2 regions of the Salinivibrio sp. VYel1 genome follow, and region 1 is predicted to be linked to the other one. Evidence: riboswitches for the same ligand, from Rfam matches in the RefSeq annotation. Region 1 holds a riboswitch; the other holds the start of a gene.
What was found. A riboswitch is a leader RNA that binds a small molecule or an ion and turns the genes downstream of it on or off. The one in region 1 is predicted to bind lysine.
Positions count from the first base shown of each region.

Region 2: another riboswitch for lysine. It lies ahead of lysC (lysine-sensitive aspartokinase 3); the one in region 1 lies ahead of EHW58_RS03560 (Na+/H+ antiporter NhaC family protein).

Region 1 covers NZ_RSAM01000002.1:205,885-209,394, forward strand. Annotated here, with positions in the region: gene EHW58_RS03545 (YcgL domain-containing protein) at 210-485, shown strand; gene EHW58_RS03550 (lytic transglycosylase domain-containing protein) at 496-1,467, shown strand; gene EHW58_RS03555 (H-NS family nucleoid-associated regulatory protein) at 1,519-1,944, opposite strand; lysine riboswitch at 2,217-2,398, shown strand; gene EHW58_RS03560 (Na+/H+ antiporter NhaC family protein) at 2,487-3,510, shown strand, end outside.
Region 2 covers NZ_RSAM01000014.1:82,762-86,271, reverse strand. Annotated here, with positions in the region: gene lysC (lysine-sensitive aspartokinase 3) at 1-994, opposite strand, end outside; lysine riboswitch at 1,092-1,279, opposite strand; gene EHW58_RS13310 (alanine--glyoxylate aminotransferase family protein) at 1,543-2,676, shown strand; gene EHW58_RS13305 (Wzy polymerase domain-containing protein) at 2,673-3,510, opposite strand, start outside.

The DNA.
Region 1 (3,510 bases):
ATAGCATGGTATATTCACAGAGCCAATGCGGCAAGCAGGGTTTGCCGTTGATGCGGCATTTCTCCCTTTAATGGTGTTTTTTTAACGTTTGAATGAGAAATGGCAGCAGAGACGCGTTTTGACACACTTTGCTGCAAAGCTTAACAAACCTTTACCCCGAGATGACAATTTATCGCCAGTAATATGGCATGCTCATGAGGACTTTTGAGATGTATTGCGCAATTTATCGTAGCAAAAAGAAAGAAGGCACCTATCTTTATCTTGCAGAGAAAGATAAATTTGATGATGTGCCTGAGGCATTAATGAATAGCTTTGGGCAACCCGAATTTGCCATGATGATCAACTTAGACAAGCGCGATAAACTGGCTGCTGTTGACATCAATAAGGTTAAACAAAGCCTGCAAAGTGATGGTTTTTTTGTGCAATTGCCCCCGCCACCTGATGCGGCATTGCAGGCCATTCGTAATAAAAACGAAAAACTGTAAAAGGAAGACTATGCGCAAAGGTATGATTTCAGCTTCTATCGCGGCGGCACTTTTGGTGAGCCCTGTGATGGCCAAGCCCGGATTCGAGCAGTATGTGACCACCTTAAAAGCCGAGGCACGAGAGGCGGGCATCAGTGATGCGTTACTTGAGCGTGCGTTTAAGGACGTTGAATACCACGAGCGTGCGGTCAGCTCCGATCGAAATCAACCTGAGCGACGCCTTACGCTGGATGAATATATTCCGCGTGCTGTGCCTGATTGGAAAGTCGCCCAAGCGAAAAAACTGTATCGTGAACATTACGACACGTTGAAAACCATCGGTGAGCAGTACCAAGTTCAGCCGCGTTTTATTGTGGCTTTATGGGGCGTAGAAAGTAATTTTGGCAAACTTCAGGGCAGTTATAATGTGATTGAAGCTTTATCAACATTAGCCTTTGATGGTCGTCGAGAGGCCTTTTTTCGTAAAGAGACCATGGCTGCACTGAAGATATTACAGCAAGGGCACATTGCGCCAGAAGCGATGAAAGGCTCTTGGGCAGGGGCAATGGGCCAATGCCAGTTTATGCCAAGCTCGTTTATTAATTACGCGGTCGATGGCAATCAAGATGGTAAGAAAGACATTTGGCAAACAGAAGCCGATGTTTTTGCGTCTGCTGCGAATTACTTAAAAAAAGCCGGGTGGGATGATACTTATACATGGGGGCGGCAAGTACAGCTACCTGCAGGAATAGATCGTACTTTGCTTGGCACCGACAGTGATAAAGCACACTCATTGAGTGCCTGGCAGACGCGTGGTGTGCGCCGTTTGAATGGTCAGGCGCTACCCGCCGTCGATATCAATGCGTGGTTGATTCAGCCTGATGATGGTAAAGGCAGGGCTTATCTTGTTTATAATAATTATCAGAGTTTATTGAAATGGAATCGCTCGCACTACTTTGCGTTAGCGGTGAGCCATTTGGCAGACAGAATTAAATTTGGTTAAGGGATAAAAAAAAGAGGCTGAGCGCCTCTTTTTTTATGCGGGAATATGGACTTAGGCTTCTTGGCCTGGGATGAGGAAATCTTCCTGCTTAGCCGCACCGCTCTCAATCGCTTCGCGAATCACTTTCGGCATACGACCTTGGCCTGTCCAGGTTTTTTGTGAGCCATCTTCGCCCGTATATTGATATTTTGCTGGACGAGTCGCGCGTTTACCCGATGCTTTGCTCTTGGAAGCACCACCTAACAATGCCACGATTTCTTCTGGGTCAATACCGTCGGCTTCTAACATAGCACGGTATTTTTCTAACTTCTCTAAGCGCTCTTTTTCTTGCGCTTCAGCTTGGCGATCGATTTCTTTGCGCTCTTCAACAACCGTTTGTAATTTTTCTAAGGCTTCGTTCAGTTGCTCAGTAGACATCTCTTTTGCAACTGCGCGTAAGCTACGCAAATTGAGTAAGGCTTTCATTGCATCAGACATTATTGGTTCCTATTTGATTTATATGTTAATTGAAAGAATGATAGCAGTATAATTGAAATATACAATATGACCTATATTAATACGCCATATTGTTCATTAATTGCAAGTTAACCGCAAATTTGACTTTAATTCTATTGTCTTTTTTGAAACAGATGTCTAAAAAAATAGAAGATAAGACGCATTTTATTGGCATCGAGTAAGGTGGGGGTTAATCGACGTTTTTTCAACCATAAATAGTTGCGATAGTAAACACGTTGTGTAGAATGCACCACGCTTAACGTAGAGGTGCGTTGTTTATAAGTCGTGCGCAAGAGGGTGATACCGATGAGAGCGCATAAAAGGAAACAACGCCGAAGCCAATCAGGTCATCACACCGATTGAGCTGGGGCTGTTACCGAATAGGGGCAGCACTGCCATAGTACTTGGAAATACACTATGGAGCGCTACTGTATGTAGGAGGCAAGTTGTTTGCCGTGTGATACCACACCTTACCGTCTTCATTTCTGCAGTAGATCTCCAACCACCTGGTTGACACTGAGATCATGAACTTAACAGATTTTTCTTCATCCGCTTTATCACTGCTTCCCCCTTTATTGGCGCTAGGCCTCGCGATTGCCACACGACGGGTTTTATTGTCGTTGGGCATGGGAATCGTACTGGGTACTGTATTACTGACCGATTTTTCTTTCCTCTCTTCTGGACAGTACTTACTTGAGGTAATCACTGGGCTATTTATTGCTGATGGAGGCTTAAATAGCTGGAATTTAAGTATTCTCGCGTTTCTTATTTTACTCGGTATGATCACTGCGCTCCTGTCTCTTTCTGGAGGGACACGCGCGTTCGCCAATTGGGCGCAAAGCCGGATCAAGAGTAAACGTGGGGCGAAACTGCTCGCCGCTTTTCTCGGCGTATTTATATTTGTCGATGATTATTTCAACAGCTTAGCGGTGGGCGCCGTTTCTCGCCCCGTGACAGATAGATTTCACGTCTCTCGAGCGAAACTGGCTTACATCCTTGACTCCACGGCAGCCCCTATGTGTGTGATCACGCCAGCATCAAGCTGGGGAGCCTATATCATTACCGTGATTGGCTCGATTTTAGTGGCGCATGGTGTGACGGATTACACGGCTCTAGGGGCATTTGTCACCATGATCCCGATGAACTTTTACGCCATTTTTGCCTTGCTCTTAGTGTTTGCGGTGGTTTGGTTTCAACTGGATATTGGCCCGATGCGTCAGTTTGAATATCAGGCGAAAAAAGGCAGTCGATTGGGCGATGAAAGTGAAAACTGCGCTGATATCTGCGATGACTTAGGGATTGAAGAAAGTGATAAAGGCAGCGTGGCTGATTTGGTCGCCCCCATTATTATGCTAGTCGTGGCGACGGTGGGAGCGATGCTATATACCGGCGGGCAGGCCTTGGCCGCTGATGCACAATCCTTTTCTCTCCTCGGCGCGTTTGAAAATACCGATGTCGGCATGTCATTGCTGTGGGGTGGACTGGCGGGTTTAGCTGTGTCCTTAGTGATGACAGGTAAACAAGGTATTGCGGTATCAGATATTGCGA
Region 2 (3,510 bases), on a different contig from region 1:
TGTTTAAGCTGGTTAGTGTCACCATGGTTTGGTTTCGTCGTAAGGCGACGGCACGAAACAGCGGTGCCGAGTGCGCGTGCTCGCGGATCCAGGTGCCGCCTTGCTCAGGCGCTCTCGCGGCCCCGACAAACACTGGTATATGTTGGCGTACTGCAGGCAGCAAGGTGGACGGGTGCAGGATTTTGGCACCAAACGTGGCCATTTCTGAGGCTTCGCTAAAACTAATCTCACTGATTGGGCGCGCTTGTTCGGCAATCCGCGGGTCGGTGGTATAAATCCCGGGCACATCGGTCCAAATGGCCAAACTCTCTGCGTCCACGGCTTCGGCGAACAGTGCTGCACTGTAGTCGCTACCACCACGGCCTAAGGTGGTGGTTTGTCCGTGGGCATCCGCGCCGATAAACCCTTGGGTGACCACTCGATGTGTGGCTAAATGCGGAAGCAATTGGTCGTGGCACTGTGTTCGCGTCTGTTGTGGGTCAGGCTGGGCACAGCCAAACTGGCTGTCGGTGCGCAGCAATTCACGCGCATCTACTCTCAAAGCGGTTATACCTCGGCTGTTGAGCAAATGGGTGAAAATATGGGTTGAGATCAGCTCGCCGCAGGCAACTAACGCATCCGTTAGCGCTGTGTCAGGAATGATGGCCGCTTTTTCGGCATACTCGGCAATGGCGAGATGCCAGTGCTCGACGGCTGCTTGCGTGTTTTGGCAATCAGGAAGTTGCTGCAATATTGCTTGGTGAGTGGCATTAATGGCGTCCAACTTGGCTTGGCGCACGTCAGGGTCGCTGATCCCTTTTGCGAGCGCGACTAAATGATTGGTCACTCCGGCGCACGCACTGATCACGATTAAACGGGTTTGCGGGTTTTGCTCGATAACCGCGGCGCTTTTCTGCATCGCCTCTAGCGTCCCGACACTGGTGCCGCCAAACTTAGCGACTGAAATTGATGGTAACGGGTTCACGTCCTTTTCCCCTTTTGAGCTCGTGCTCATTGATTCAATATATTCAAAAGTCAGTGGGGAACATCAGAAGTCACATCGTGACCGCGATAAATACCGCGACAAGGTAGGAAGAGCAAACGGCAGGCATTCTGCCAGAAGCGCTCCACCTGTCTGTCCATATGGATGACAAGTGACAGCCTGAAGGATTCAGCCTTCAAGGCCGGCAGCGTATCGACCCCGATTTTACGCCACCTCGGCATTGTCTCCCCTGGTTATCACGCTTAGGAGTGGGGCTCCGCCTGATAACTGCCTGAGAAATGCACCTCTTCTGCATGTTCAGTCATGGGTTGGTGACCGCATGAACAGTTTTAACATTACGGGTGTGGTCGCAGGGTGTCAACCGTGTTTTTGCTCTTGATGGGGGAGCACTGCCCAGCCCCCGCTTTCACCGAGGGAAAGGAGGCCATTGCGCCCTATCGGCACTGAAAAGAAACATAAATCGCCGCTAGCGATCACACAGTTCATGTGCCAGAGGCTAGGGGGATGGCGAAAAAATATGCTATAACGGTGAGCCTCGGTACCAACAACAAGGATTCGTGATGGCTCGTGCAATTTCCGATATTCAGTCTTTTCAACCCGTCGCTCGCACATTGATGGGGCCAGGGCCCTCTGACATTTACCCGTCGGTGCTGCAATCATTGAGCAAGCCGACATTGGGGCATCTTGACCCCTTATTCATTGGCATGATGGATGAGGTCAAGCAGCTACTGCAGTACGCTTTTCAAACCGACAATCCGTTTACCATTGCGGTCTCTGCCCCCGGGAGTGCGGGGATGGAAGCCTGTTTTGTCAATTTGGTGGAGCCTGGCGACACAGTGATCGTCTGTCGCAATGGCGTGTTTGGCGACCGGATGCGAGAAAACGTGGAGCGTTGTGGCGCACATGCGGTCATGGTTGATGATGCCTGGGGCGCTCCGGTTAATCCTGAAAAGGTTGAAGCGGCCTTGAAGGCGCACCCGGAGGCTAGCATAGTCGCATTTGTCCACGCGGAGACGTCCACAGGCGCTTGCTCTGATGCACAGGCCCTTGCCACCTTGGCACGTGAACACGGCTGCCTCACTATTGTCGATGCGGTGACCTCACTCGGTGGCGTGCCGTTGAAGGTGGACGAGTGGCAATTAGATGCAGTCTATTCAGGCAGTCAAAAATGTTTGTCGTGTGTACCGGGCTTGTCGCCAGTGACATTCTCGCCCCGTGCAGTAGAAAAAATGCAGGCGCGGACTCACAAGGTGCAAAGCTGGTTTCTCGATCAAAGTTTGGTGCTGGGGTATTGGAGCGGCGACGGCAAACGTAGCTACCACCACACGGCACCCGTGAATAGTTTATATGCCCTACATGAAGCCCTGCTCAAACTGTATCACGAAGGGATTGAGAACGCGTGGCAACGCCACGATACCATGCATCAGCGTTTGAAAGCGGGATTGGACAATTTAGGGATTGGCTTTGTGGTCGATGAACCTTATCGTTTGCCCCAGCTTAACGCCGTTTATATTCCTGAGGGCGTGGATGATGCCGCCGTGCGCCAGCATTTACTTCACACCTATAACTTGGAAATTGGCGCTGGCCTCGGTGATTTGGCGGGTAAAGCCTGGCGAATCGGCTTAATGGGCTACGGCGCAAGGGATGAGAACATTGCCCTGTGCCTTAAAGCCCTTGAAGAGGCATTGCGCTAGGGCGTTGAATGATCCGGTAGGGTATGGCGGATTGTCCATACCTTCGCCGCGTTTGGATACAAGTAACGCGCTTCTTGCTGGATATCGCGAGCTCGCTGACGGTCACCGATTTGTAGGGCCACTTGATAGGCATGCTGATAGCCAGCAAAGCGTGGTCGTTGTGCGACTTGGCGCAATAATTGGTTAAGATGTTGCTGGCGCTCAGTGTCAGACAGAGTTGCTAAATTAGCCTGAAAGTGACGGCTTTGTTGTGCGTGGGCGAGCTTTTGCTGCCACCATGGATGTTGCTGGTATAAGGCAAAGCGTTGCGAGCTGAGTAAAGAGTCGCGCAAATAACGATTGGCCAAATATACGGATGACAGGCACACGAGTGTCGTGATGACGAGGGCAGTGATCACGGTGCGACTGGCTACACGTTGGCTGTAACCATGAGTGAGTACCGGGTAGCGGCGATATTTGCTGGTGAGGTTATCAAGCCAGTATAGCCAAAGGAGTAACAATACCCCATTGAACCACTGGGTGCCGCTTACCGGATAGATCATCAGTCCAGTGAGCGGAGGTAGCACTAAAGCAATTAAGATCCGCCGTGTCCCTGAGGGAGCACGAAGGATCCTGACGCCGAGCGCCATGATCACCAACACATAGCCCAATCCAATCAATAAGCCTCCTTCCAACAGCCAAAACAGCAGTGCACTCGGCAGGTTCACTGGACCAAGGTGGCCGGGTTGTGAAGCAGAAAGCAACAGCAAGGCCTGCTTACCATTCCCCATGCCCACGCCGAAAAAGGGCGTGGTCTGCCATTGTTGCCACGCTAAACCCAACGCACGTCGCTCG